Regions from separate parts of the Cupriavidus sp. DB3 genome, predicted to be linked through region 2. Evidence: predicted binding sites of a transcription regulator. Region 2 holds the regulator's gene; the other holds the start of a gene.

Region 1 (14,968 bases), on a different contig from region 2:
GCGGAGGCCCAATAGGACTTGTCGAACAGGTTTTCCACCGCGGCGCGCACGGTCACGCGCTTGCCGGCTGCCTTCAGCGTATAGCGGGCGCCGATGTCGGTCCGCGTCCAGGCCGGTATCCGCTGCCGGTTCGCGGCGTCGAGATACTGCGACGTCGAGCGCAGTACGCGCGCCGACAGCGTCAGCCCCGCCAGGAAGGGCGTGTCCCACTCCACGCCCGCGTTCAGGTTGTAGCGCGGCGTGCCCGGGGCGACGTTGCCGTTGTTGGCCGGTTCCGCCGTTTCCCTGAGCCGGCCGTTCAGATACATCGCGCCGGCCAGCACCCGCACGCCCTGCACCGGTTCGCCGAACACATTCCACTCCAGGCCGGTATTGCGTTGCTTCCCGGCGACCGAAAAGACATTGGTGGCCGGGTCTGTCAAGCCGGTGGGCTGCTCGATGCGGAACGCACTGAGCGTGGTCGCAATGCTGCCGAAATCCACCTTGACGCCCGCCTCCAGTTGCCTGGACTTGATCGGCGCAAACATCTGTTCGGCATTGGCCGCGGTACTGGGCGCCGTGGGCCCCTGGCTCAGGCCCTCGATGTAGTTGCCGTAGATCGAGACCTGCTTCCAGGGCCGGACCACCAGCGCCACCGCCGGCGTGACGGCACGTTCGTCATAGTGGCTGGTGACCTGCCCGGTGGCGTCGAACGAATCGGACTGGACGCGCTGCAGGCGCGCGCCCAGCGTCAGCTGGACCCGTTCGTCCAGCGCGGAAATCGTGTCGGCCAGCGCCAGGCTGGAAAGCTCGGTCTCTTCCGCCTTGGGTACATCCGAACTCAGGCCCGCGAAGGACGGCCGCGGCGCCACGACCGGGTTGTACAGGTTCGAGCGGATCGTGCCGAAGTTCTGCCGCAGATTGCCGGCCTCGAGATGAAACACCGAGGCGCTCGCGTTCAGCTGGTGGCGCAGCGGTCCGGTGGCGAAGCGCGCGCGGGCACCGATCTCGCTGGTGTACGCGTCTTCCTCGCGCAGGAAACGGAACGGCGCGCTGGCAAAGTTGCCGGCGGCGTCGCGCGCGGCGACCGCCATGCGCAGGAACTCGTAGCGCCCGCGGCGGGCACCGAAGGCGCCATACACCTCGAGGTCGTCGCTCACGTCGTACTCGCCGCGCAGCGCCACGTAGCTGTCGCGCGTGTCGGCGAAGGTCCAGGGCTGGGCATAGTTGCGGTGAATGCGCGAGGCATCGGGCAGCGGCACGCCCGCCGCCGCGGTCACCCGCTCCTGCGGCGCGTCGCCATTCTGCTGCTGATAGCCGAAATCGGCCGACAGGCGCAGCCGCGTGCCACGGTAGTCCAGCCCGAGCGTTGCCAGGCTGCGCTCCAGCGACTGCGGATCGACCGAGGTGTCGCCGTTCTTGTACGCGGCGTTGAAGCGCACGCCGAACTCCTGCCGCTCGCCAAAGCGGCGCGCCACGTCGGCATGTCCGCCGAAGGTCGAGTCCGATGCGTAGCCCAGCGTGAACTGATTCACCGCCTCTGCCGGCGCGCGCTTGGACACCACGTTGATGGCCCCGCCCACCGCGCCGCTGGGGGCCATGCCGTTGAGCAAGGCGCTCGGTCCCTTCAGGATCTCGATGCGCTCGGCCGCTTCCACCGCCACCGCATAGGTGGGCAGCACGCCATAGAGGCCGTTGAGCGCGATGTCGCTGTTCAGCACCGGGAAGCCGCGGATCGAGAACTGGTCGAAGCGCCCGGCGCGCGGGTTCACGTTGCGCACCGAGGCATCGTTGTTGACGACATCGGCGATGCTGCTGGCCTGCTGCGCCTGGATCAGCTCCTGCGTGTACGCCGTCAGGCTGAACGGCGTGTCCATGATGTCGCGATTACCCAGCAGGCCCAGGCCGCCGCCGGTCGCGACCTGGCCGCCCGGGTAAGCGGGCGCAACGCGCTCCGCCGTGGCGGAGGCGGTGACCGTGACGGGCTGGAGCTCGACCTCCGCCGCCGGCGCTGCCTGGCGCCGGCGCAGCGTGTACGCCCCGCTGCCGGTCGCGGCCAGCTCGAGGCCCGTTCCCTGCAGCAGCCGCGCGAAACCCGCCTGGACGTCATAGGTGCCGTTCAGGCCTTCGCTGCGCAGCCCCGCCACCAGCCCCGACGGGAACGACAGCGGGACGCCGGCCTCGATGGAGAAGCGCGCCAGCGTATCGCCAAGCGGTCCGGGCGGAATCGCGTAGCTGCGCGCGGAAGACGCGCCGCCCGGGGCAGCGGCCTGGGCCAGCGCGGCGTCCGGCACGGCCAGCGTGGCGCACAGGCTCAATGCGGTGCCGGACAGGGCACGGGACAGCGCCCGCGTCAGCACGCTTTGCTTGGGAGAAAACCGGGAATTGCAGGGGATTGCCACGAACATGTTCCTTTCCGACACCAGTGACCAGTCGACGATCGGACCGGTGCCCGCTGGGGCGGGACCGGCCTACAACAGGTACACCGGGCGAGAGGAAAAAAGGGGCCACGTGCAGCGAGCGCAAGGGGGGGCCGGGAACGCATGAAGCGGGCTGGCGGCGCATGAGCCGTGCCCGCGGCGCATGAGCCGTGCCTGCGGCGCATGAGCCGGGCTGGCGGCGCATGAAGGCTGGCCGGCTGGCTCGCCCCGGGCCTATGTACTATCGCGAGGCGCCGGCGTCGCCGGGCTCGAGCATGACCCAGTAGCGGGTCCGCCGGCGCACCCGGATGCCCAGCGTCTCGGCCAGCAGGTCCAGGCTGCGGTCCGTGTCCCGCAAGGGGAAGGCCCCGGTCACGCGCAGGTCGGCGATGGCCGGATCGCAGCGCACGATGCCGGGGCGATAGCGCGCCAGTTCCTCGGCCAGCGCCTCCAGCCGCAGATTGCGCGCGGCCAGCATGCCGTGCGCCCACGCCGCACCCAGGCCGTCGAGCGCGGCGCCGGATGCCGTCTCCCCGGCGCCGAAGCGCAGCCATTGCCCGCTGTCCACCCGCAGCGGCGCGCCGTCGCGGCGCAGCCGAACCTCCACCGCTCCGTGATAGACCTCCAGCTGGCTGGCGTCGGACTGCCGGCGAACGACGAAGCGCGTCCCGAGCGCGCGCAGCACGCCGTCCGGCGTCTCGACGACGAAGGGCCGGGGCACGGCGGCCGGGTCCGGCTCGGTGTCGATCAGGATGCGGCCCGCCCGCAGCTTGATCAGGCGCGTGCTGTCGGAATAGGACACGTCGATCGCGCTGTCCGTGTCCAGCGTGACCCGCGTGCCATCGGCCAGCCGTACCTCGCGGGTTTCGCCGACTGCCGTACGGATGCCGGCGGTCATCGCCTCCCACGGGGCGAAGCGCCAGGCCAGGCATGCAGCCGGGGCGCCCACCAGCATCAGGGCGAGCTTGCGGGTGGCCCGGCGCCGCTGTTCACGCGCGAGTCCCGCCACCGCCGTGCGCCGCAACGCGGCCGGCACGCTGTCGAACGTGCCGAGCACCTGCTGCGCCTGGTGCCAGGCCCGGGCATGCGCGGGACTGCGCGCGCACCAGGCGTGCAGTTCGGCCAGTTGCGCGGCGTCGTGCGGATCCGACTGAATGCGTACCATCCAGTCGGCCGCCTCGGCCAGGATGCTGGCGGGCACCGTCCCCGCCCCACGGTCGCGGCTCATATCGCCGACAGGCAGGCGAGAAAGGCGTCGCGCATCTGCCGCTTCACGGTTCGCAGCGAGATGCCTTGCCGCGCCGCGATCTCCGCGTAGGTCAGGCCGTCCAGCTGCGACAACAGGAAGATCTCGCGCGCTCGCACGGGCATGGCGCACAGCATCGCGTCGATCCGGTGCAGGGCCTCGAGCACCAGTGCCCGCGTCTCGGGCGAAGGCGCCAGCGCTTCAGGCAGCTGGGCGAGGCTGTCCAGGTAGGCCTTCTCCACCGCGCGTCGACGGTAGAGATCGACCACCAGCCCCTTGGCCACGTGGGTCAGAAAGGCACGCGGCTCGGACAGATGGTCGAGTGCGCGTGGGCCGGCATAGACCCGGAGGAAGGTGTCGTGCGCCACATCGGCCGCCTCGCAGTCGTTGCCGAGGCGCTTGCGCAGCCAGCCATGGAGCCAGCCGTGATGATCGCAATAGAGTGCGTGCAGTGTCGTGCTTCGGCTCGGAGCGGGCATGGGCGGAACAGGATGGGAACGGCCAGAAAACCGCGCAGATGATAATACATCTCATTTCCCGGCAGACGATTTCTTGCGCCCTGCCCTACATCACCCGTCCGAACCACCACAGCGACAGCAGCGCCGCACCCGCCGCCAGCACCGCGCCAAGCGCGGCGAACAGTGCGGTGATTTCCGCCTGCTCGGTCTTGCCTAGCGTCAGCTTGGCGTTGATCGCGCGATACACCTGCTTGAGCCTGGCGGCGTCCTCCAGCCGGAAGTATTCGGCGCCGGTGGTATTGGCCACTTCCTTCAGCACGGCCTCGTCGAGCTTGACGCGCGCCGACCAGCCGTCCGCCGACAGCACGACGCCCTGGGGCGTGCCCACGCCGACGGTATAGACGCGCACCCCATAGGAGGCCGCCAGTTCGGCCGCCTGCACCGCGGTCGGACCGGCGTTGCTTTCGCCGTCGGAGAACACGACGATCGCGCCGGCGGCATAGGAGCCCGGGGCGGCGGCGCCCTCTTGGTCGGCAGAGTTTTGTCCTCCTCCCTGGCCCGCGCCCGGGCTCGCTCCCTGCCCCAATCCCGCGGCGCCGAACAGGTTGCCGAGCGCGCCGCGTTTCTTCAGCGGCGAGGCATCGCCATCCATCAGGCGTCCGGCGTCCTCGGTCGCTTCCGGCCGCAACGCCGTCAGCGCGATCAGCAGGCCGTTGCCCAGCGCGGTGCCGCCCTGTGGCTGCAGGCGGTCGATGGCCGTGGCCACGTCCTGCTTCGTGCGGCTCGGCGCCTGCGCGACGGCCGATGTTCCCGCCATCGCGACCAGGCCGACGCTGACGCCCGCGGGCTTCGCCTCGAGCAGCCCCTTGGCGGCCTGTTGCGCGGCGCGCAGCCGGTTCGGTTGCACGTCCTTCGCGCGCATGCTGCCGGACAGGTCGATGACCAGCATCACGGTCTCGATGCGCGAGGGCAGCACCAGCAGCGCATGCGGCCGCGAGATCGCGACGATCAATGCGGTCAACGCGAGCAGGATCAGCACCGGGGACACATGCCGGCGCCAGCCTGCGACGCCGCGGTTGGCGAAGCCGACGGTCTTCAGGGCGGGATAGTGAACCGCCGCGCGCCGGCGCCGTGCGTCCAGCCACAGGTAGGCGAGAGCCAGCACGGGGACCAGCGCCAGCAGCCACAGCATCCTGGGCCACAGGAAGCTGATGGCGGGCAGCCGGGTGATCGCCTCGCTCACGCCGTCCATGCGGCCCCCTTCTTCGCTTCCTTGCTTGCCCCTGCATTCGCGCCCGCAATTGCGCCCGCATTGCCCCCCGCGCTGGGGCCCGCGTTGCCGGCTTTCGGCGCCGTGCCCTTTGCCGTGCCCTTCGCCGTGCCTTGCCGATGACGACGCTGCCGCGAGAACTCCAGCAGGGCCAGGTCCAGCCGGGCATCGGTCGACAGCGTCAGGCAATCCACGCCGGCCCGGGCAAAGCCCAGCCGCAGTTCTTCCTCGCGCACCTGCGCGGCCGCCACGAAGCGCTTGCGAAAGGCCGGATCGTGCGTGTCGACGAACATCTGCTCGCCGGTCTCGGCGTCCTGCAGCACCAGCAAACCCAGATCGGGTAGCGCCTGCTCCAGGGGATCGACCAGCCGCACGGCGACCACCTCATGACGCCTGGCCAGCATCGCGAGCGAGGCCTGCCAGCCTGGGTCGCTGATAAAGTCCGACACCACGAACACCACCGATCGCCGCCTGGCGACCGCCCGTGCATGGTCGAGCAGGCCGCGCAACCGAGTGTGGCCCGGCGAGGCGGCCGGCGTGGCGTGCATGCGGTCGAGCAGGTGCAGCAATTGCCGGCGCCCGGCACGCGCGGGCACCACCGACGCGGTCATGTCGGCCGCCCCGTTGTAGAGCACGGCGCCGACGCGGTTGCCATAGCGCGTCAGCAGCAGCGCCATCACGGTGGTGAAATCGCTCAGCAGGTCGCGCTTGCGGACCTCGCCCGAGCCGAACTCGACGGAGCCGCTCAGGTCGAGCAGGAACCAGGCCGCGATCTCCCGATCCTCCTGGAACATCCGCACATACGGCGTCTGCAGCCGGGCGGTCACGTTCCAGTCGATGTGCCGGACGTCGTCGCCGGCCTGGTATTCGCGCAGGTCGGCCAGGTCCAGCCCGAAGCCGCGAAACAGCGTGCGGTAGTCGCCCTGCAGCATGCCGTCGAGGCGGCGCACCACGGTCCATTCCATGCGGCGCAGCAAGGCATCGGTGCGGCCGGCGCCGACACCGCGCGGCGCGCCGGGCGCGGCCTTGTCCGAAGCGGCGTCCGGGCCGGACCGGCGCCTACCGCGCAGCCGCCCGAACATGGGATTCCAGCGGACGTTCGGGAACCGGCATGGCCTGCACGATGCGGCCGATCAAGGCATCTGGGGTGATGCCGTCGGACATCGCCTCGTAGGACAGCGACAGCCGATGGCGCAACACGTCGGGCACCAGATCGATCACGTCTTCCGGCACCGCATAGTGGCGGCCGCGCAGCAGCGCCAGCGCGCGCGCGCCTTCGATCAGGCCGATGGTGGCGCGCGGACTGGCGCCGAAGGTCACGTAACGGTCCAGATCGTCGAGCCCGTAGCTGGCCGGCCGGCGCGTGGCCGAGACCACGCGCACCGCGTACTGGATCAGGCCGGGATCGACGTACACCGCGCGGCATTCCTCCTGCAGCGCGGTCAGCTGCTCGGGCGTGGCGATCGGGCTCACGTCGATCCGCGGACCGGTGACGCGGTTGACGATCACGACCTCTTCGTCCTCGCTCGGATAACCCACCAGCACCTTCATCATGAAGCGGTCGACCTGCGCCTCCGGCAGCGGATAGGTGCCTTCGGTCTCGATCGGGTTCTGCGTGGCCATGACCAGGAAGGGCATCGGCACCCGATGGGTTTCGCCAGCGATGGTGACCTGCTTTTCCTGCATCACCTCGAGCAACGCGCTCTGCACCTTGGCCGGCGCGCGGTTGATCTCGTCGGCCAGCAGCAGATTGGCGAAGACCGGCCCGCGCACCGTGGAAAACTCGCCGGTCCCCTGGTGGTACATGCGCGTGCCGACCAGGTCGGCCGGCAGCAGGTCCGGCGTGAACTGGATGCGCTTGAAGGTCCCGCGCATCGTTCTGGCCAGCGTATTGACGGTCAGCGTCTTGGCCAGCCCCGGCACGCCTTCCACCAGCAGATGCCCGCCGGCAAGGATCGCCACCAGCACCCGCTCGAGAAAATGGTCCTGGCCTACGACCACGCGTTTGACCTCGTACAGCAGGCGCTCCATCAGGTTGGCGGTTTCGATGGCGTCCCGGGCTTGGTCGTTCATGGGCCTCTCGCTGTGGTGTGGAATTCTGTAGGGAAGGCTAGAAGGGCGAAGCGCCGACGGAGCCGCCCGCGCTTTCGATGGTGATGGCAAACCCGATGCCAAGGAAATTGCCGCTCTGGTTGGGATTGAGGATGGCGGTGACGATTCCCACCACCTCGCCCTTCATGTTGACCAGCGGCCCGCCCGAGTTGCCCGGATTGGCGGCGGCATCGAACTGGATCAGCTTGTCCAGCTGCTGCTTCTCGTCGGGGGACACGAACTGCCGGTCGAGCCCGGACACCACGCCGGCCGTCACCGACGGGCCGATGCCGAACGGAAAGCCGACCGCGACCACCTCGCTGCCCGGCGCCAGTTCGCGGCTGGAACCGAGCGTCGCGGGCGGGAGGTCGTCGGGAATCGATCTGGGCTGCAGGATGGCGAGGTCCTTCTCCGGCACGGCCTGCAGCACGGTGGCCTCGGCGGTATGCCCGTCGTGGAAGCGGACCTCGACGCGGCGGGCGCCGGCGACGACGTGGTAGTTGGTCAGGATCACGCCGCTCTCGGTGACGACCACGCCGGTGCCAATGTGCCGGCCGTCGGGCAAGGCGTCGGGCGCGACCTTGTCGCTGGGGGCCTTGTCGCCGGGGGCCTTGCCCTTTGCGGTCTCGTCGCGCGGCGTGCGTTTGGAAGGGGCGGAGGATTCGGGCGGCCTGGCGGGGCGATCGCGTCCGGCCTTGTCGGCGCGCGGCTTCTCCGCGGCGGTATCGGCGGCCGGATAGCTGCGGACCTCGACCACCGACTGGCGGATCGCCTCGGCGGCGCGGGCGGCGCGCGAAGGCAGGTCCTTGTTGTTCAGCGTGTGGAGCACGGCCGAATCGATGTCCGACTGCGTCAAGACGCGCTGTTTCGGCTGCAACAGCCAGGCGGAGCCGATGCCGGCGGCGAAGACGAGTGCGATCGCCGCCAAGGCTGTTCCGTAGATCGTCACCCGTTTCATCGCCGCCCCGAGTTCACGCGTCGGAAACTACAGTACCATCGATCTTAACCACGCGCCAAGGAGCAGGGCATGCAGTTTCTCTGGCCTCAAATGCTCTGGCTGCTGCTCGTGCTTCCCGTGCTGGCAGCGGCTTACTTCTACGTGCTCGCCCGGCGCAGGAAGGCCGCTCTGCTCTACGCCAGCCTCACCCTGCCGCGCGCGGCGCTCGGTCCCCGGCAATGGCTCCGGCGCCACCTCCCTCCCCTGCTCTTCTGGCTGTCGCTCGGCACCGCGCTGCTCGCCTGCGCGCGGCCCAGTGCGACGATCACGCTGCCGGCCGACACCATCACGCTGGTGCTTGCGATGGACGTCTCGCGCAGCATGGAAGCGACCGATGTCGCCCCGACCCGCCTCGCCGCCGCACAGCAGGCCGCCATGAATCTCGTCATCGGGCTGCCGGCCAAGGTGCGGCTCGGCATCGTGTCGTTCGCCGGGACCGCGTCGGTGGTGCTCAGTCCAACCGACAACCGGCAGGACATGCTCGAGGCGATCGAGCGCTTCCAGCTTCAGCGAGGCACCGCGACGGGCAGTGGCCTGATCGAAGCGCTGGCGGTCCTGTTCCCGAACGATGGCATCGACCTGGAGGCGGTGCTGTTCGGCGACGCTTCGGAGCCGCCGGAGAATCAGGGCAGGCCGCTGGACGAATCGGCCGCGGCCGACGCTCTCCGCCAGAAACGCGCCAGACGCGAGGAACGGCCTGCGGCCGAACCCGGCTCCTATCGGCACGGCGCCGTGATCCTGCTCAGCGACGGCCGCCGCACCACCGGCCCCGACCCCGTCATCGCCGCCCGCATGGCCGCCGAACGAGGCGTGCGCGTCTATACCGTCGGCTTTGGCTCCCGCGACAGCACGACGGCCGGCGGTTCGGGTTCCGTCATGTCTTACTACATGCAGCTCGATGAACCCGCGTTGCGCGCGGTCGCCAAGATCACCGGCGGCGAATATTTCCACGCGGGCTCGGAAGCCGATCTCAGCCAGGTCTATCGCCAGTTGAACACGCGCTTCGCGCTGGAGCGCCGGGATACCGAGGTCGGCGCGTTGTTCGCGGCGGTGGCGGTGCTGCTGCTGATGGCGGCGAGCGGGCTGTCGATCCTCTGGTTCCGGCGCTGAGGTTTGGCGATGTAGAGGAAACGGTAAGTCGCGGCGCTCCCAGTAGATGAATTGGCAAGAACCGGCGCGCTCAGTAGATGAATTGGTAAAGCGCGACCTCCCGAGTGGATGAATAAGCAAGTTCAGTAGAAGGATTGGTAAGCCGTCATTGGTAAGCCATCGCCGCCTCCCGCTGCGCCCCCGCTAAGCCGCCAACCGATATTCGAAGAACGGCCGCTCCCGGTCGTCCAGGATCGCGTGCAGCGCGGCCAGATCGCCGGGGTCGGGATTGAGCCAGGCGTCCACGTGCTCTGGCTTGATCGGAATGACGCAACGGTCATGGCCGGCCGCGGCGACTTCCGGGGGCGGCTCGTCGGTGATCGCGGCAAACGAATACAGATCCGGCTCGCCGGCCTCGCCTTTGTGATGCGACCAGAGGCAGGCGATCAATAGATCCTGCGGCGGCTCCGGACGGAACTCGAGGACAACGCTCTGCTCCTTTTCGTCCGGGCCGAGCTCGCGGCGCTCCAGCCGGTGCCGGGCCACGTGTTCATGAAAGGCGCGGATCGGCAGGATGCCGTGGCGATAGCCAAACAGCTGGCGCCACGCCGTCTCGAGATTGTCGCGGCGCGCGTTGTAGGTGCCGGGCTTCTTTCTTTCCATGGCGACGTCCCAGCCGGGCAGCCGGCAGCGGTAGCGCATCGGCACGATCACGCGCTGGCCGTCCATCATGATCATCACGGGCGCGTAATAACCCGGGAAGATCATCGCGTCCTCCGGCACCGGCACCGCACGCTGCAGGTCGGCCAGGTTCTGCTGCAGGCGGGCGATCTTGTTGGCGGCGATGCGCTGCTCGTTCTCGGCCTTGCGGGTGGGCCGGCCGGCAAGCGCGCGCTCCGCTTGCGCAAGGCGGGTCTTCTGGCGAAACAGCTCGGCCTCCAGCGCATTGGCCTGTTCGCGGTCGCCCGCGGCGATCAGCGCCGCGAGCTCGCGCTCCTCGTCGGAGCCGGAACCGGCCTGCGCGAAGGCCATGCGCATCGCCTTGGGCAGCTTTTGCCATTCCTGGTCCTTGCGCTTCTGCCAGAACAATTCGAAGAACTGGCGAAGGCTCATCACCGCGCCGTATTCGCGCGTGAATTTCCTGAAGTCGGCCTTGATCTGCGCGGCGTAGCACATCGGCCTCTCCCCTTGACGGCCACGATGACGCCATCCTCGCAGGCTTCGGTGGCGGCGGACATCGGTATTGAGCCGGGGCTCCCGCCGCACGAGGTCAAGGCTTGAGGCCGGGCGGCATGGCGCCGGCCAACCTTGCCGCCTTGTCCCGCGGGAAATCGGCCTCGCAAACGCGATAGCGCCTATAATACTGTATATCCATACAGTATCACCACCCGATGGAACTGCTCACCAAGCTGGAAATCCTGGCCGACGCCGCCAAGTACGACGCCTCGTGCGCCAGCAGCGGCGCGCCGAAACGGGATTCGCTCGGCAAGGGCGGACTGGGCGCCAGTACCGGCGCGGGCATCTGCCACAGCTTCACGCCCGACGGGCGCTGCGTCTCGCTGCTGAAGATCCTGCTGACCAACTTCTGCCAGTACGACTGCCAGTACTGCGTCAACCGCCGCTCCAGCAACGTGCCGCGGGCGCGTTTCTCGCCGCGCGAGGTGGTCGACCTGACGCTGGACTTCTACCGGCGCAACTATATCGACGGGCTCTTTCTCAGTTCCGGCATCATCCGCAGCGCCGACTACACCATGGAGCAGATGGTCCAGGTCGCGCGTTCGCTGCGCGACGAACACCAGTTCCGCGGCTATATCCATCTGAAGACGATTCCGGACGCCGATCCCTGGCTGATCTCGCAGGCCGGGCAGTATGCCGACCGGCTCAGCGTCAATATCGAGCTGCCCACCGACGGTGGGCTGCAACGGCTGGCGCCGGAGAAGAACGCGCATACGATCAAGCGTGCCATGGGCTCGATCCGCCTCGCGCAGGAGGAGGCCGAGAGCGACAGGCGGGGGCCGGGGCGCGCGCCGGCCGGGCAAAGCACGCAGATGATCGTGGGCGCGGACGACGCCGACGACCGCACCATCCTGCAGACCGCGCAGACGCTGTACGGCGCGTACAAGCTCAAGCGGGTCTATTACTCGGCGTTCAGCCCGATTCCCGACAGCCCGTCCGGCCTGCCCGCGCAGGCGCCGCCGTTGCTGCGCGAGCATCGGCTGTATCAGGCCGACTTCCTGATGCGCGGCTATGGCTTCCAGGCCGAGGAGCTGTTCCAGGCCGGCGGCGACCTGCCGCTGGACATCGATCCGAAGCTGGCCTGGGCGTTGGCGCATCGCGAGTCGTTTCCGGTCGACCTGAACCGCGCGCCGCAGGCCCTGATCGCCCGGGTGCCCGGCATCGGCATGCGCAACGCGAAGCGGCTGGTGGAGCTGCGCCGTTCGCGCGCGATCCGCTATCAGGACCTGGCGCGGCTGCGCTGCCCGATGGACAAGGTCAAACCCTTCGTCGTGGTGCAGGACTACCGGCCGGCGCTGGCGGATTCACCGTCCGAACAGTTGCGGCGGGCGCTGTCACCGGCGCCCGTGCAGCTGGCCTTGCTATGAGCGGCGCAGGACCGCGCACGCTGGTGGTCGAGTGCGGCGTTGAGTGCAGCGTCGATGGCGGCGTCGATGGCGGCTACGCAAGCTGGCGCGCGCAGGCCTTGCGGGCGCTGGCGGCGGGCTGGCCGCCGGAGACGGTCACATGGACGGAGCGCGGCTCGGCGGCAAGCGGGGGAACCGAACAGCTGATGCTTCTCGGTCCCGGCGCCGCACCGGTCTCGGGAGACGACGGACCGGTCCCAGGCGACAACGCGCCGGTCTCGGGCGACAACGCACGGGTCGCGGGAGACAACGCGCCGGTCTCGGGAGACGACGCGGTGCCGGCAGCCCGCCCGGACACCACGGGCGCCGCCCCGGACGTGCGCGTGTCCAAGGCATTGGCCGCCCTGCTGCAGGACGCCGCGCGTTACCGTTCGCCGCAACGCTGGGCGTTTCTTTACCGGGTGCTGTGGCGATGGTGCCAAGGCGATCGCGCCGTAGCTTCCGCCGCCGATGAAGACGGCGCGCGGCTGCATGCGATGGCCAAGGCCGTGCGGCGTGCCCACCACGACATGATTGCCTACGTGCGCTTTCATCGGCGCGGCGGCGACGGCATGCCGGAGTACCTGGCCTGGTATGAGCCCGAGCACGACGTGCTGGCCGACGCCGCCGACCACTTCGCACGCCGCATGGGCGGCGCGTCGTGGTGGATCGGCACGCCGCAAGGCGCGGCGCTGTGGGACGGGCATGCGTTGCAGTTCTCCGGGACACCGGCCGATGCGTTGGCCACCGCCGATTTCGCCGCGCTCCGAGCGGGCGCGGCCGCCGACGACATCGAGCCGTTGTGGCTCGCCTATTACCGCAGCATCTTCAATCCGGCCCGCCTGAACGAAGCCGCACTGGAGCAGCACATGCCGGTGCGCTTCTGGAAGGGGCTGCCCGAGGGACGGCTGATTCCGGCGATGATCGCCGACGCCCGCAACGGCGCCCGCCGCGTCGCGCAGGCGGGCGCCGTCGGCACCATGAAGGGCAAGCCGGTTGCGGTCGATGCGCAGGACGCGCAGCCGCTGCGTCCGGCGCCCTCGTCGCTGGATCAATGCCGCCGCTGCGAACTCTGGCGCCATGCTACCCAGGCCGTGCCGGGCCACGGTCCCGAAACGGCCCGCATCATGCTGGTCGGCGAACAGCCCGGCGATCAGGAAGACCTTGCCGGCCGCGCCTTCGTGGGGCCGGCGGGCAAGGTGCTGGACGAGGCGATGCGCCGCGCCGGTGTGCCACCCGACTCGGTATACGTCACCAACGCGGTCAAGCACTTCAAGTGGATCCCGCGCGGCAAGCGGCGCCTGCACAAGACGCCGGGCCAGCGCGAGGTCGAGGCCTGCGCCCATTGGCTCGACGAGGAACGGGCGCGGGTGCGGCCGGCGGTCATCGTCACGTTGGGCGCGACGGCGCTGGCGGCGATCCTGGGCCAGAAAGCCAGCCTGCGGGACTACCTGAACCGGCCGGTGCGGCTCGGCGACGCCTGGGTCGTTGCCACCTGGCACCCGTCCTATGCGTTGCGCGTCGATGACGCCGGCAAGCGCGAGGACATCGTCGCGGCCATCGGCCAGGCCATCGCGCAGGGCCGGGAACTGGCCGCGGCGCCTGCCCCACCTGCCCGGCCTCCCTCGCCTCCCTCGCCTCCCTCGCCTGCCTCGCCTCCCTCGCCTCCTTCGCCTACCCCGCCATCGCCGCCGCCTTCTGCTGCAGAAAGGCAATGAGCGTCGTCACGGCGCGCGTCTGGTAGCGCGCCGGCATATACAGCAGATACATCGTGGTGCGCAGGAAGGCCAGGTCACGCGGCGGCAGCGGCAGGCGAACCAGGGTCCCGGCCGCCAGATCGGACGCCACCATGTACTGCGGCACCAGGCCCACGCCGATCCCTTGAAGGATGGCGTCGCGCAGGAAGAAGAAGTTGGCCGACATCAGCCGCGGGCGGATCTGCGCCCGGCCGGCGGCCGTTCCCGCCAGCCCGGCCAGCTGCAGCCGCTCGCCGGTCAGCTCCGAGGTGATCAGCGGCAGGTCGCGGAACTGCTCCAGCGAACTCGGCATGCCGACCTCGCGGGCCAGTTCCGGCGTGGCGCAGGCAACGTATTCGATGTCCCCGAGGCTGCGCGCCACGGCATTGGTCGGCGTCTCGCCCATCACGCGGATGGAAAAGTCCACCGCGCCCTTGATCAGGTCCTCGATGTCGTTGTCGAAGATCACGTTGAGCGTGATGGCCGGATACATCCGCATGAACTCGATGAACCAGGCCGACATCGTGTGCTGGCCGAAGCCGCTCGGCACGCTCAGGCGCACCGTGCCGCTCAGCCGCTTGCCCAGGTTCTGCACGGACTCGCGCGCCGCCATCAGTTCCTGCCGGATGGCGCGGCCGTGTTCGTAGAGTTGCCGGCCCAGTTCGGTCGGCTCGAGCTGGCGGGTGCTGCGCCGGAGCAGTTCCGCGCCCAATTGCCGCTCGAAATGGTTCAGGCGCTTGCTGACGTTGGCGCGGCTCATGCCCAGCTGCCGGGCCGCCCGGCTCAGGTTGCCGGCGTCGATGATGTCCACCAGCAACGACAGCGCGCTCAAATCCATTGTCAACTCCGAGTTGTCATCTATGTTGATTCCCGGTTGCAATTGTCAAACTTTATCAACATATAGACAATCTGCGCTGACCAAAATAACCGGACCGTTCCCGGCAGGGGACGTTGCTCAATGCATCAGGAAAACAAAGGCGCATCGCTGCCGCTGGCCGGCGTGCGGGTACTGGACCTGTCGCGCGTGCTGGCCGGGCCGATGTGCGCGATGGCACTGGCCG
Region 2 (14,968 bases):
GCCCTCGACGTGGGTCTTGTCGAACTGCACCGGCATGCCGAAGGCGATCGCGCTCATCAGCGTGATCTTGTGCGCGGCGTCGATGCCCTCGATGTCGAAGGTCGGATCGGCCTCGGCATAGCCCAGCTGCTGGGCCTCCTTCAGCACGGTGTCGAAGTCCAGGCCCTTGTCGCGCATCTCCGACAGGATGAAGTTGGTGGTGCCGTTGATGATGCCGGCGATCCACTGGATGCGGTTGGCGCTCAGGCCCTCGCGCAGCGCCTTGATGATGGGGATGCCGCCGGCCACCGCGGCCTCGAACGCGACCATCACGCCCTTGCTGCGCGCGGCCTCGAAGATCTCGTTGCCGTGCACCGCCAGCAGCGCCTTGTTGGCGGTCACCACATGCTTGCCGTTGGCGATCGCCTGCAGCACCAGCTCGCGGGCGATGCCGTAGCCGCCGATCAGTTCGACCACGATGTCGATGTCGGGATGGCTCACCACCTCCCGCGCATCGGCCACCACCTCGACCTGCCCACCGGTCAGCTCGCGTGCGCGCTCGGTGTTCAGGTCGGCCACCATCGTAATCTCGATGCCGCGGCCCGCGCGGCGGCGGATCTCCTCCTGGTTGCGCTTGAGCACGTCGAACGTGCCGCTACCGACGGTACCGATGCCGAGCAGGCCTACTTTGATGGGGTTCATGGTCAATCAGATTCCAGTTTGCAAATGGGGGAGCGCGACGGTGCGTGCGTTCGGAGCCGGCCGCGGCCGGAGTCAGGCCGTCGCGCCGTGTCGTTTTCGATAGGACTCGAGGAAGCGCCCGACGCGGCCGATCGCCTCGCGCAGGTCTTCTTCGTGCGGCAGGAACACGATGCGGAAATGGTCCGGCTTGGCCCAGTTGAAGCCGCTGCCCTGCACCAGCAGCACCTTCGATTCCTGCAGCAGCTCGTAGATGAATTCCTGGTCATCCTGGATCGGATACATCGACAGGTCGAGCTTCGGGAACAGGTACAGCGCCGCCTTCGGCTTGACGCAGGTAATGCCCGGGATCTGCGTGATCAGCTCGTAGGCCAGGTCGCGCTGGCGGCGCAGGCGGCCGCCCTCGGCCACCAGGTCGTTGATGCTCTGGTAGCCGCCGAGCGCGGTCTGGATCGCCCACTGGCCCGGCACGTTGGCGCACAGCCGCATCGAGGACAGCATGTTCAGGCCCTCGATATAGTCGTGCGCGGGCCGCTTGTCGCCCGACACCACCATCCAGCCGGCGCGGTAGCCGCACGAGCGGTAGTTCTTCGACAGGCCATTGAAGGTCACCGTCAGCACGTCGGTCGACAGCGCGGCGATCGAGGTGTGCGTATGGCCGTCGTACAGCACCTTGTCGTAGATCTCGTCGGCGAAGATGATCAGCCCGTGCTGGCGCGCGATCGCGACGATCTCGCGCAGCAGCTCGTCCGAGTACAGCGCCCCGGTCGGGTTGTTCGGGTTGATCACGACGATGGCCTTGGTGTTCGGCGTGATCTTCGCGCGGATGTCGTCCAGGTCCGGCATCCAGTCGTTGGCCTCGTCGCACAGGTAGTGCACCGGGGTGCCGCCCGACAGGCTGACCGCGGCCGTCCACAGCGGGTAGTCCGGCGTGGGCACCAGCACCTCGTCGCCGTTGTTCAGCAGCGCGTTCATCGACATCACGATCAGCTCGGACGCGCCGTTGCCGACATAGATGTCTTCCAGGCCGACGCCGTGGATGTTCTTCTGCTGGGTGTAGTGCATGATCGCCTTGCGCGCGGCGAAGATGCCCTTCGAATCCGAGTAGCCCGCCGAGTTCGGCAGGTTGCGCATCATGTCCTGCTGGATCTCCTCCGGCGCATCGAAGCCGAACACGGCCAGGTTGCCGATATTGAGCTTGATGATCTTGTGCCCCTCTTCCTCCATCTGCTTGGCCTTCTCCAGCACCGGGCCGCGGATGTCGTAGCAGACGTTGTTCAGCTTGTTGGATTTCTGGATCGGTTTCACGGCGTGGTCGGGCAGGAGTCTGGCAGGGACAAAGGGAGCATGGGGCCGCCGGTTCGTGCGGCGGCGAACAGGGAATCTGCGTAAAACAGGGGGTCGTCCGGAGCGCGCTTCGCTGCACTGCGGGGCGATGCGAGGGCAGCGCGGCCGGCAGGAAGGCAAAGGCTATAATTTAGCGGATTATGACAGACTTCGGCAGGGATCTTGCGATGCAGCGCGGCCGGACCGCGCTCGCCACCGCCCCGGTCCGCGCCTTCCCGGCGCCGGTTCTGCGACAAGTTCTCCGACAAGCTCCCCGACAAGTTCTCCGCCCAACTCCCCGACCAGTTTCCCCACAAGGTTCCCCCGTGAAACTCCATGCCGACCAGCCCAACGCCATGAACACCGTCACGGCGTATGGCCCGGGCTATATCGAGATCAACAAGGTGCGCTACACCATGTCGGTGCTGGTGATGCCCGAGGGCGAGGTACGGCCCTGGCCCGTCCAGCGCTTCGAGGACCTGGCCGCGGACCAGTTCGAGGGCCTGCTGGACCATGCCCCCGAGGTGGTGCTGCTCGGCACCGGCGACCGCCTGCGCTTTCCGCATCCGCGCCTGACCGCGGCCCTGTCCCGCCGCCATATCGGCGTCGATGCGATGGACATGCCGGCGGCCTGCCGCACCTACAACATCCTGATGGCCGAGGGCCGCAAGGTGGCGGCGGTGCTGCTGCTCGAAGACGCGGCCGCGGGCGGCTGAAGCGGCCGTCCCTGCGGTCGGCCGATGTCTGCCCGACGCCACGCTTGAACTATGCCGACGCGCCCTCATTTGCCGTGAGCACGGCCACGCCCGCGATCCCCGCCCGCCGCGACCGCCCCTCGCCCGAGCCGGCGCGGGGCCGGTCCCCGGCGAGCCGATTTCCCCAGCGCCGCTTCCTCCAGGAGCCATAAGAATGACAGTGTGTCTCAACCAGGCCGTTCCCGATTTCAGCGCACCGGCCACCGGCGGCACCTTCCGCCTCGCCGACTACCGCGGCAAGACGGTGGTGCTGTACTTCTATCCGAAGGACAACACCCCCGGCTGCACCAACGAGGCGATGGACTTCCGCGACCAGCACGAGGCCTTCGAGGCCGCCGGCGCGGTGGTGTTCGGCATCTCGCGCGACAGCATGAAATCGCACGAGAACTTCAAGGCCAAGCTGGAGCTTCCCTTCGAACTGATCTCCGATGCCGACGAAGCGCTGTGCCAACTGTTCGACGTCATCAAGATAAAAAAACTCTATGGCAAGGAAGTGCGCGGCATCGAGCGCAGCACCTTCGTGATCGACGGCAAGGGCAAGCTGCGCCATGAACTGCGCGGCATCAAGGTGCCCAGCCACGTCGACGAAGTGCTCGAACTGGTGCGCGCGATGTGACCTTCACAGGGCAATTGCCAAACGGAAATCGTTCGGATACATTGCCCCGTAATGAGTTCAGATTCTGGTTGCCACGCTGCTTCTCCCCTCCGGCCCAGGCGCACGATGCCCAGGGCCGGTAGCGGAACTGCCGTGCCGTCCGCCCGCACAAGACAAGCCGCCTCGCCCGCTCAACGGGCCCGGCGGCTTTTTCGTCTGTGCGCGGCCCCGCCCGTTTTCCCCTCCCCCTGAAAGGAACGCCCAGCATGCCGCTGCCGACCATGCCCGCCAAGCCTGCACAACTGCTGGACCCGAGCGAGTTCGCTCCGGTTGCAAGGTTGCCGAAGTCCGCGACGCAGGCAAGAAAGCCCGTTCCGGCCTTGGAACGCGTGGCCCTGCTTGAAAGCGGACCCAGCGAAGCCGCCGCGCCCGCGGTGGAGGCCCGTGCCGCCGGCACGCGCGCCCGCGCGAAAGACGTGCCGAGCGCCCCGGTGTCGACGACGCCGGCCTCGCCCGTGTCGCTGGTCAAGACCAGCACCGGCACCACCAGCCGCCGGCAGCGCAAGGACACCGGCCCCGCCAAGCTGTTTGTGCTCGACACCAATGTGCTGATGCACGATCCGAGCTCGCTGTTCCGCTTCGAGGAGCACGACATCTATCTGCCGATGATGACGCTCGAGGAGCTGGACAACCACAAGAAGGGCATGAGCGAAGTCGCGCGCAACGCGCGCGCGGTCAGCCGCACGCTCGATGCGCTGGTGGCCGGCACCGACGGCGTGCTCGACGAAGGCCTGCCGCTGGCCAAGCTGGGCAACCGCGACGCGCAGGGGACGCTGTTCTTCCAGACCCGGCTGAACGACACCAAGCTGCCCGAAGGGCTGCCCGAGGGCAAGGCCGACAACCAGATCCTGGCGGTGGTCAGCGCGCTGCGGCAGCAGCATCCGGAACGCGACGTCGTGCTGGTGTCCAAGGACATCAACATGCGGATCAAGGCCCGGGCGCTGGGCCTGCCGGCCGAGGACTATTTCAACGACCAGGTCCTCGAGGACAAGGACCTGCTGTACTCGGGCGTGATGGTGCTGCCCAACGATTTCTGGACCCGGCACGGCAAGGGCGTCGAGAGCTGGCAGGACCCGAAGACCGGCGCGATGTTCTACCGGCTGACCGGCCCGCTGGTGCCCTCCTTCCTCGTCAACCAGTTCGTCTACCTGGAACCGATGGACGGCAGCCTGCCGCTGTACGCGCAGGTCAAGGAGATCAACGGCAAGACCGCGCTGCTGCAGACGCTGAAGGACTACACGCACCACAAGAACAACGTCTGGAGCGTGACCGCACGCAACCGCGAGCAGAACTTCGCGCTGAACCTGCTGATGAACCCCGACATCGACTTCGTCACGCTGCTGGGCCAGGCCGGCACCGGCAAGACGCTGCTGGCGTTGGCCGCGGGGCTGGAGCAGGTGCTGGACCAGAAGCTGTACAACGAGATCATTGTCACGCGGGCGACCGTGCCGGTCGGCGAGGACATCGGCTTCCTGCCGGGCACCGAGGAAGAAAAGATGCAGCCGTGGATGGGCGCGTTCGACGACAACCTCGAGGTCCTGCAGAAGAGCGACGACAGCGCCGGCGAATGGGGGCGCGCCGCCACGCAGGAACTGATCCGCTCGCGCATCAAGGTCAAGAGCATGAACTTCATGCGCGGCCGCACCTTCGTCAACAAGTTCGTCATCATCGACGAGGCGCAGAACCTGACACCCAAGCAGATGAAGACGCTGGTCACGCGCGCGGGCCCTGGCACCAAGATCGTCTGCCTCGGCAATATCGCGCAGATCGACACGCCGTACCTGACCGAAGGCTCGTCGGGCCTGACCTTCGTGGTCGACCGCTTCAAGGGCTGGAGCCACAGCGGCCATATCACGCTGGCGCGCGGCGAGCGTTCGCGCCTGGCCGACCACGCGGCGGACGTGCTGTGAGCGGACGGAGGCAAGCGATGCGAAGCGATCGCTGGCAGCGCGCCTCCGGCGCGCTGATCCCCTGCCTGATGGCGGCCAGCGCGGTCACCGCGCCGGGGCTGCTGCGTGCGCAGGCCATCTCCGAACCGGCCGCGGCGCCGCCCCCGGGCGCGACCGCGCCGGCGCCCGGCGCGGTACCGCCATCCGTTCAGCCGCCCACGCCAGCCCCTGCGCCAGTGGTCGCGCCACCGGTCAACGAGCCGGTGATCCGCACCGTCGGCGCGGTCAGCTATGTCTGCGGCGGCGTCGGCGAGGACGAGCAACGGCGGCTGGCCGCACGCCAGAAGCAGTTCAACATGGGCGTGCTGTTTACGCAGGGCGCGACCGGCGAATTCCTGGCCGATGTCGAGGTCCGACTGATGCGCGAAGGCCACGAAGTGGCGCGATTTCGTACCGAAGGGCCGCGCTGCCTGATCAAGGCGCCGGAGGGCCGCTACAATGTGCACGCCACTTACAACGGCCAGCCCAAGTCCATGACCGTCGGCACCGGCACCTACGACGCGCAGTTGCGCTGGTAGCCATCCGGGCATCGCGCAGCGATGCCCCGGTCGAAGGACCGCACCGGCTGGCCCACCAGTCCATGCGATCGACCAGCACCGGCCTTCCTTCTTCGCTTCCCTCGACGCTTCCCTCGACGCTTCCCTCGACGCTGTCGTCGATTCGATCCGCGGTGATTGACACGCGCCGGCTGCTGGTGGGCGCCCTCGCCCTGCTGCTGGCGGCCTGCGCCAGCACGCCGCCCTCGCGCCATGGCGGCCATGCCCGCAACACGCCGCGCGCGCCGATCGTCGAGCCGAGCGCCGGCCTCGAAGAAATCTCGATCCAGGCGATGTCGCTGGTCGGCACGCCCTACCGCTACGGCGGCAATACGCCCGATTCCGGCTTCGACTGCAGCGGCCTGGTCCGCTACGTGGTGTCGCGCGCGGCCAACGTCAATCTGCCGCGCACCACCGAGGCGATGGGCACGCGCGGCACGCCGCTATCGCGCGATCAGGTGGCCTCGGGCGATCTGGTGTTCTTCAACACCACGGGGCGGGCGAACTCGCATGTCGGCATCTACGTCGGTCAGAACCGCTTCGTGCACGCGCCGTCGAGCGGCGGCACCGTGCGGCTGGAGGACATGACCAAGTCCTATTGGGCGTCGCGTTACAACGGCGCGCGGCGCATCGCCAACGCCGCGGTACCGGTCGCGCCGAGCACGCCGGTTCCGCAGGCGGTGCCGGCTGTGCCCGTCTCCCCGCCGCCGCCCGCAGCGCCTTCGCCGGCGCCCGCCCCGGCGCCGGTCCCGGAAGACGACGATCCCATCGCCGCCTTCGCCAATCGCTGAGCCGCTTGGCCTTGGCCCACGGCACACTGAACCGGTGGACCGGCGCCAGCCGAAAAAAGGAGCCCCAATGACAAAGGCCAGGCAAATGCCTGGCCTTGTCTTTCATCGCCTGCCCTTGCGGGCGAGCCTCACAGCAGATGCCGCCCGATCCACCAGGCGATCGCCGCCATGAAGGCCGACGCCGGAATGGTCAGCACCCAGGCCCAGACGATGTTGCCGGCCACGCCCCAGCGCACCGCCGAGGTCTTGCGCACCGAGCCGACACCGACGATGGCGCCGGTGATCGTATGCGTGGTCGAGACCGGCACGCCCAGCGTGGACGCGAGGAACAGCGAGATCGCGCCGCCCGTCTCTGCGCAGAAGCCGCCCACCGGCTTGAGCTTGGTGATCTTCTGGCCCATGGTCCGCACGATGCGCCAGCCGCCGAACAGCGTACCCATGCCGATCGCGACGTAGCAGCTGACGATGACCCAGGTCGGCGGCGCGCTGTCGCTCTGCATCACGTGGCCGCTGGCGATCAGCAGCATCCAGATGATGCCGATGGTCTTCTGCGCGTCATTGCCGCCGTGGCCCAGGCTGTAGAGCGAGGCCGACACCAGCTGCAGGCGGCGGAACCAGCGGTCCACGCGCGACGGCGGCGTACGGAAGAAGGTCCAGCCGACCACCAGCATCAGCAGCGAGCCGAGCAGCATGCCCGCCAGCGGGGAGATCAGGATGAATGCCACGGTCTTCAGCAGGCCGCTGGCGACCAGTGCGCCGGTGCCCGCCTTGGCCACCGCGGCGCCCACCAGGCCGCCGATCAGCGCGTGCGAGGACGAGGACGGGATGCCGTAATACCAGGTGATCAGGTTCCACGCGATCGCCCCGACCAGGGCGCCGAAGACCACGTAGTGGTCGACGATATTGACGTCGATGGTGCCCGTGCCGACCGTGGCCGCCACCTTCAGATGGAAGACGAAGATTGCGATCACGTTGCAGACGGCGGCCAGCGCCACTGCGTGATGGGGCTTGAGCACGCCGGTCGATACCACGGTCGCGATCGAGTTCGCGGCATCGTGAAAGCCGTTCATGAAATCGAACAGCAGAGCGAGCGTCACCAGCAGGACGATCACCCACAAGCTCATTTGTACAGTCTGCATGCGGAGTTCCGGTGGGCGCGCTCAGGCGTTTTCCAGCACGATGCCTTCGATGATGTTGGCCACGTCCTCGCACTTGTCCGTGATCGTCTCGAGCTGCTCGAAGATGGCCTTCATCTTGATCAGCCGCTTGACGTCGGTCTCGTCGCGGAACAGCTTGGAAATCGCCCCGCGCATCAACCGGTCAGCCTCGGATTCGAGCTGATCGATCTGCTGGGCCGTCTTCAGGATCGTGCTGGCGTTGCCCATGTCCTCGAGCAGGCCGACCGCGATCTTGACCAGTTCGCAGCACTGCACGCAGATCGAGGCGAGCTTGCGGGCCTCGTCGGTCAGGCTGGTGACGTCGTACAGCGTGATGGTCTCGGCCACGTCCTCCATCAGGTCGAGGATGTCGTCCATGGTCGTGATCAGCTTGTGGATCTCGTCCCGGTCGAGTGGCGTGATGAAGGTCTTGTGCAGCAGATCGATGGTGTCGTGCGTGATCCGGTCCGCCTTCTTCTCGGTGGCCTGCACGCGCCGCGCGTGGGCTTCGGCATTGCCGAGATCGTTGATCAGCGTTTCCAGTTCGCGCGATGCGGTGACCGCGCAGTCGGCGTGCTGGTTGAAGTATTCGAAGAACTTGCCCTCGGTGGGCATGAATCGGCCGAACATGGCTGTTCCTTGTCGCGGCGCGCTGGCGCGCCGTCTCGTTGGGAATGACTGGATTGCGGGAGAGATTGCGCAACAGCCGGCGTTGCCGCCGGCTGTCACGGAAAAGCAATATTCTACAGGGTAGTCGGCGCGTGACGTACGCTTTGTGTGGCGCAACACGACAGCGCGCCACCCGCCTGCCGCGCCCGCGCGGTCAGGTATCGTTGTCGAAGAACGCCGGGCCGCCGCTGAAGTTGTCGAACTTGGTGAACTGGCCCAGGAAGGTCAGCCGCACGGTACCGATCGGACCGTTACGCTGCTTGCCGATGATGATTTCGGCGGTGCCCTTGTCCTGCGAGTCCGGGTTGTAGACCTCGTCGCGATAGATGAACAGGATCACGTCGGCATCCTGTTCGATGGCGCCCGATTCGCGCAGGTCGGACATCACGGGACGCTTGTTGGGACGCTGCTCCAGGCTGCGGTTCAGCTGCGACAGCGCGATCACCGGGCAGTTGAGCTCCTTGGCCAGGCCCTTGAGCGAACGCGAGATTTCCGAGATCTCGGTGGCGCGGTTCTCGCCGCCGCCCGAGCCCGACATCAGTTGCAGGTAGTCGATGATGATCAGGCCGAGCTGGCCACATTGACGCGCCAGGCGGCGCGAACGCGCGCGCAGCTCCATCGGGTTCAGCGCCGGCGTCTCGTCGATGAACAGCTGCGCGTCGTTCATCCGCTGGATCGCATGCGTCAGCCGCGGCCAGTCCTCGTCGAGCAGCCGGCCGGTGCGCAGGCGATGCTGGTCGAGGCGGCCGACCGAGCCCAGCATACGCATGGCCAGCTGCGTGCCGGCCATTTCCATCGAGAACACCGCCACCGGCAGGCCCTGCTCGACGGCGACGTGCTCGCCGATATTCAGCGAGAACGCGGTCTTGCCCATCGACGGACGGCCGGCGACGATGATCAGGTCGCCCGGCTGCATGCCGCTGGTCATCCGGTCCAGGTCGAGAAAGCCGGTCGGCACGCCGGTGACATCGGTATTGGTGTCGCGGTGATAGAGCTCGTCGATCCGTTCCACCACCTGCGTCAGCAGCGGCTGGATCTCCTGGAAGCCCTTCTGCCCGCGCGAGCCTTCCTCGGCGATCGCGAAGACCTTGGATTCGGCCTCGTCCAGCAGCTCGCGCACCTCGCGGCCCTTCGGCGCAAAGGCCGAGGTCGCGATGTCGTCGGCCACCGTGACCAGCTTGCGCAGCACCGAGCGCTCGCGCACGATTTCGGCGTAGCGGCGGATATTGGCCGCGCTCGGCGTGTTCTGCGCCAGCGAGTTCAGATAGGCGAGACCGCCGACCTCCTCGGCCTTGCCGGCCACCTGCAGCATCTCGTAGACCGTGATCACGTCGGCCGGCTTGGTGTCCGAGATCAGCCGCGCGATGCTCTGGAAGATCATCCGGTGGTCGAAGCGATAGAAGTCCGCCTCTGACAGGAAATCGGCGATGCGGTCCCAGGCCGCGTTATCCAGCAGCAGGCCACCCAGCACCGATTGCTCGGCCTCGATGGAATGCGGCGGGACTTTGAGATTGTCGAGTTGGGGATCGGCGACGGGCGCGTTCATGGGGGGCAATTATAGCGGCCCGCCCGCGCATGGCCGAGCGAATCTCGGCCGGCGGAGGACCCGATGATGGTGGCGCCGCGCACAACGCGCATGCGTGCGGGCGCCACAAAGAAAAAAGGCAGAAGCGGCTGTCAGCCTGCTCCTGCCTTTTGCTGGCCTGGCCGGGCCGCGGCGGCGCGAACGGATGTCGCGCCGGTCGCGGCCGGCAGGCTTAGACGTGCTCGCCCAGCACCGAGACGGTGATGTCGACCGCGACGTCCGTGTGCAGCGACACGCTGATCGGATAGTCGCCGACCATCTTCAGCGGACCGTTCGGCAGACGAACCTGCGCCTTCTCGACCTTGAAGCCCTGGCCAGCCAGCGCTTCGGCGATGTCGGCGTTGGTCACCGAGCCGAACAGACGGCCGTCCACGCCCGACTTCTGCGTGATCTGGACGGTCAGGCCGCTCAGCTTCTCGCCTTCGGCTTGCGCGGCGGCCAGCTTCTCGGCGGCGGCCTTTTCCAGCTCGGCGCGCTTGGCCTCGAACTCGGCGATGGCGGTCTGCGTCGCGCGGCGGGCACGCTTGGACGGGATCAGGAAGTTACGGGCGTAACCATCCTTGACGCGAACGATGTCACCCAGGTTGCCCAGGTTGACGACTTTTTCCAGCAGAATGACTTGCATCGTGTTTTCTCCTTAGCGACCAGGCGATCAGTTCTTGTGCAGGTCGGTGTACGGCAGCAGCGCCAGGAAGCGGGCGCGCTTGATTGCCGTGTCGAGCTGACGCTGATAGTGCGCCTTGGTGCCGGTCAGACGAGCCGGCGTGATCTTGCCGTTGTCGCCGATGAAGTCCTTCAGCGTGTCCAGATCCTTGTAGTCGATCTGTTCGACGCCGGCCACGGTGAAGCGGCAGAAGCGCTTGCGCTTGAAGAGCGGGTTCTGCTGCTGGAAGCGCTTCTTGTTCTTGTTGTCACGTTTGACGAATGCCATGGTTCAATCCTTTACGAATGCTTTACATCCAGTGATGTGAAAGACGAGAGCCTTGCTGTTGCGGTGCCTGCGGGCAAGAAAGCCTTCGCAGTCGAGCACCGTGCCGAGCGGCGTGCGCTCCAGGTGCTGGCCGACCGGACCGACGCCCATCGCGGCGATCGCGAACTCGACCTGCCGCGGCGTCTGCGCTTCGACCACCTCGCCGCCGTATTGCAGAAGGCAATTGACGACGGGGATGCCGGCCGGCGTGTAGCGCAACGCGTCGCGCTCGACGAGGGTGGCGTGCAGCCTCAGCTGGTTCATCGCGCCACCGCCTCTCGCATGCCGCCCCGGTCATGCCGGAGCGAACCGCACACAGCAGACCGCACTCAGGCGGCCTGGCCTTCGCTGGTTTGCTGCGAAGCCTTGCGGGCTTCTTCGCGCTGGACTTCCTTCATCATCGGCGACGGGCCGGTCTCGGCCTTCTTCGTCTGGACGATCAGGTGGCGCAGCACGGCGTCGTTGAACTTGAACGCGTGCTCGAGCTCAGCCAGCGTGTCCTTGCCGCACTCGATGTTCAGGCAAACGTAGTGAGCCTTGGCCAGCTTCTGGATCATGTAGGCCAGTTGACGACGGCCCCAGTCTTCCACGCGGTGCACCTGGCCGTTCTGCGACGTGACCAGCGTCTTGTAACGCTCGATCATGGCCGGCACTTGCTCGCTCTGGTCCGGATGGACGATGAATACGATTTCGTAATGACGCATTGACGCTCCTTTTGGGATAAGCCGCCCGGGCGCCAAGTCCGGTGCAGCAAGGGTTAAATAGCCCGCGAGTATAGCCCGGAACGGCCACGGCGGCAAGCCGCATGAGGTCCCGGCTGGATCTGCGGCGCTCCGGCTTGCGCCGCCAGCCTCAGATCAGCGCGAAGAACTGCTGCAAACGCACCGGATCGCCGGCCAGCGCGGGATCGGCGCCAAGCGCCAGCAGCAGCGCGACCCGGGCCTTGTACGGATTCAGATCGCCGGCTGATACGAACGCGCCCGCCGACGGATTGGGTTGCGCCGGCGCGATCACATTACCGGCACCGGTGCGCGTGCTGCGCACCACCGCGACACCGGCGCGCGCCGCGTCGGCAAGCGCTGCCACCAGCGTCTCGTGGATCGATCCATTGCCGGCCGCCGCGACCACCAGGCCCCGCACTCCGCTGGCGACCAGCGCATCGACCACCACGCGGCCCGGCTGCGCATAGCTGGCGACGATCTCGACCGCGGGCCAGTCCTGCGGCAGCGGCAGGGCCTGCCGGGGCAGACGCAGCGGCGCACGCGTGAAGCGCACCAGCGCGTCCTGCACCAGCCCGATCGGCCCGGTGCCCGGAGAGGCGAACGCGTCGACGGCCGAGGTGTGCGCCTTGACCGCGTCGCGTCCTGCATGAATCTCCTGATTGATGACCACCAGCACGCCCTTGCCCGCCGCGTCAGGATGCGCCGCGACGCGTACGGCATCGAGCAGGTTCAGGGGGCCATCGGCCGACAGCGAGGTCGCCGGCCGCATCGCCGCGGTCAGCACCACCGGCACGCTGGCCACGCCGGCAAGATGCAGCAGCATCGCCGTTTCTTCGAGCGAATCGGTGCCGTGCGTGATCACGATGCCGGCCACGTCGTCCTGCGTGGACCAGTGGTGGACCCGCGCCGCCAGCCGCGCCCACAGGCCGAACGACATGTCCTTGCTGTCGATCTGCGCGACCTGCTCCGCCTCGATCCGCGCGACGTCCTTCAGCGCCGGGACAGCCTCGAGCAGCGCCGACACCGGCACGGTCGCCGCCTGATAACGCGCGCTGCTGGCGGCGCTGGACGAGGAACCGGCGATGGTGCCGCCAGTGGCAAGAACGATCACGCGAGGCAAGGTCATGGGCACGAGATATCCGTAAACAGGCGGCGATTGTACCCGCCGCGACGGCCCGCTCCCCTACGGTCTTGCCCTGCCCCGCGGCCCGACCGTCCGGCCCCGAAAGTGGACGAGGATGCAAATTCCTCTTGCACTTCGATCGATACTGTATAAAATCACAGCACACTGTTCAAACGTACAGTGTTGCACATGGCGGCCACCGACGGCCTGCACGCTTCGCAGCGCGCGCCACCGGCCGGACCGCCACCGGATACAACAACACGGACAAGCCATGGCGACTCTGACACCCCGGCAGCAGCAGATCTTCGACCTGATCCGCAATACCATCCGGCAGACCGGCATTCCGCCGACCCGCGCCGAGATCGCTGCGGAATTCGGCTTTTCGTCGCCGAACTCGGCCGAAGAACATCTGCGCGCGCTGGCTCGCAAGGGCGTGATCGAGCTGACGCCCGGCGCCTCGCGCGGCATCCGGCTCAAGGTCAATCGCAGCGACTCCGAAATGCCGGACCAGTTCTCGCTGCCGATGGCCGGCGTGATGCAGCTGACGCTGCCACTGGTCGGCCGTGTCGCCGCCGGCAGCCCGATCCTGGCGGCCGAGCATATCGACCGGCAATACCAGGTCGACGCCTCGGTCTTCGACGAACGCCCCGACTACCTGCTGCGCGTACGCGGCATGAGCATGCGCGACGCCGGCATCTTCGATGGCGACCTGCTCGCGGTCAAACGCGCGCAGGATGCCGCCAACGGCAAGATCGTGGTGGCACGCATCGGCGAGGACGTGACCGTCAAACGGCTCAAGCATCGCGGCGACGCGATCGAGCTGATCGCCGAGAACCCGGACTTCGCCAACATCATCGTGCGGCCCGGACGCGAGGAATTCTCGCTTGAAGGCATCGCCGTCGGACTGATCCGCCAGTCCGGCTTCTAGCCCAACGAAGCAATCCGGCAGGCGCCGCCGCCTTGGCGCCAACCTCAGTCATGCAGCCACACGAGCCGCAGGGCCCCGTGTTGCCGCAAGACTTCCGCTGACGCCTTACCGAAGAGGACCACCATGCTGCAAGCCGACCGCTCCCTGACCCGCTACCCCGTCAAGCCCACGCCGTTCCGCCAGTCCAAAGGTGTCCGCATCTACCAGGGCGCGCAGCGCCGCACCATGGTCGGCAGCATGGCCGCGATCTGCCGGATGCTCGAACTCGATCAGCCGGGGGTGAAGTTGAATGCGTGAAGTTGAACGCGTGAAGTTGATCGCGTGCGGTTGAGCGCGGGAGGTCTGGCGCGTGAATTCGAACGTGCGAGGCAAGCCGCGTTCGTGCGATCGCAGCGACAAGATCGACTGCGTTGAGCGCCTGCGCGCGCGTCCGCGCGAGACGCGGGATATGGCAGCCCGATCGAAAGCGACGGCTCTCGCGCATCGCAACAAACCTTTACAACTCGGACCGTGAATTCGTTGAGGCATGGCCTAGCCTGTTCCCATGCTTTTCGAAGGAGACGGCCATGCCTTCGTCAGACGACACCGTCAAGCTGCTTCGCCCCGGTCGCCGCACCATGAACTGGCACGACGTGGCGCTGATCGCAGCGGGTTGGATCGCCTTGTGCATGGGTGTCGGGTGGACGATCACCAAGGCCGCTGCAAGGCTGGTTTGAGGACCGACTTGAGGCGCTGGCCCGCCCGATGATGCTCGCCACAAAGCAAAACAGCCGCTCGATGAGCGGCTGTTTTGCATGGGATCTTGGGGTGGCTGATGGGACTCGAACCCACGACGACAGGAATCACAATCCTGGACTCTACCAACTGAGCTACAGCCACCGTAGCGCCGTCGTCAGTACTGCTCGACGGAAACCAAGATTATACAAACTTCGTTTGGCGATGGCTAGTACTACGCACAAAAATTTTCGTGCGTAGTCGAACGGCGCATCAGGACCAGCGGGCTTCGAGGCGGATCGCCTCGCGGATCGCCTCGATCGTTTCTTCCTCGGACTGATACGTACCAGGCAGTCTTCGGCTCCTGCCGTTCAGCACATCGGTCTGCAGTGCCGCGGCCGCGGCCGCAT

Evidence for each region. The regulator LexA, encoded in region 2, represses DNA repair genes until DNA is damaged. The targets are predictions, from matches to a motif close to ACTGTATNNNNATACAGT.
Region 1: the regulator LexA is predicted to act here: its motif matches at 10,913-10,930, upstream of K7G19_RS03075 (putative DNA modification/repair radical SAM protein).

What each region holds. Positions count from the first base shown of each region.
Region 1 is NZ_JAIZPL010000001.1:711,409-726,376, forward strand. Features, by position in the region: gene K7G19_RS03030 (TonB-dependent receptor) at 1-2,387, opposite strand, end outside; gene K7G19_RS03035 (FecR domain-containing protein) at 2,641-3,627, opposite strand; gene K7G19_RS03040 (sigma-70 family RNA polymerase sigma factor) at 3,624-4,124, opposite strand; gene K7G19_RS03045 (VWA domain-containing protein) at 4,210-5,346, opposite strand; gene K7G19_RS03050 (DUF58 domain-containing protein) at 5,343-6,455, opposite strand; gene K7G19_RS03055 (MoxR family ATPase) at 6,433-7,446, opposite strand; gene K7G19_RS03060 (S1C family serine protease) at 7,484-8,422, opposite strand; gene K7G19_RS03065 (VWA domain-containing protein) at 8,492-9,571, shown strand; gene K7G19_RS03070 (SOS response-associated peptidase family protein) at 9,755-10,726, opposite strand; gene K7G19_RS03075 (putative DNA modification/repair radical SAM protein) at 10,942-12,153, shown strand; gene K7G19_RS03080 (UdgX family uracil-DNA binding protein) at 12,150-13,889, shown strand; gene K7G19_RS03085 (LysR family transcriptional regulator) at 13,846-14,745, opposite strand; gene K7G19_RS03090 (CaiB/BaiF CoA-transferase family protein) at 14,866-14,968, shown strand, end outside.
Region 2 is NZ_JAIZPL010000006.1:148,039-163,006, reverse strand. Features, by position in the region: gene K7G19_RS20050 (homoserine dehydrogenase) at 1-681, opposite strand, end outside; gene K7G19_RS20045 (pyridoxal phosphate-dependent aminotransferase) at 754-1,986, opposite strand; gene K7G19_RS20040 (Mth938-like domain-containing protein) at 2,331-2,720, shown strand; gene K7G19_RS20035 (peroxiredoxin) at 2,914-3,375, shown strand; gene K7G19_RS20030 (PhoH family protein) at 3,621-5,324, shown strand; gene K7G19_RS20025 (hypothetical protein) at 5,342-5,881, shown strand; gene K7G19_RS20020 (C40 family peptidase) at 5,944-6,690, shown strand; gene K7G19_RS20015 (inorganic phosphate transporter) at 6,819-7,829, opposite strand; gene K7G19_RS20010 (DUF47 domain-containing protein) at 7,851-8,477, opposite strand; gene K7G19_RS20005 (replicative DNA helicase) at 8,671-10,062, opposite strand; gene rplI (50S ribosomal protein L9) at 10,274-10,726, opposite strand; gene rpsR (30S ribosomal protein S18) at 10,754-11,032, opposite strand; gene priB (primosomal replication protein N) at 11,036-11,335, opposite strand; gene rpsF (30S ribosomal protein S6) at 11,401-11,775, opposite strand; gene K7G19_RS19980 (asparaginase) at 11,924-12,919, opposite strand; gene lexA (transcriptional repressor LexA) at 13,188-13,844, shown strand; gene K7G19_RS19970 (hypothetical protein) at 13,968-14,141, shown strand; gene K7G19_RS19965 (hypothetical protein) at 14,411-14,560, shown strand; tRNA gene K7G19_RS19960 (tRNA-His) at 14,648-14,723, opposite strand; gene K7G19_RS19955 (hypothetical protein) at 14,832-14,968, opposite strand, start outside.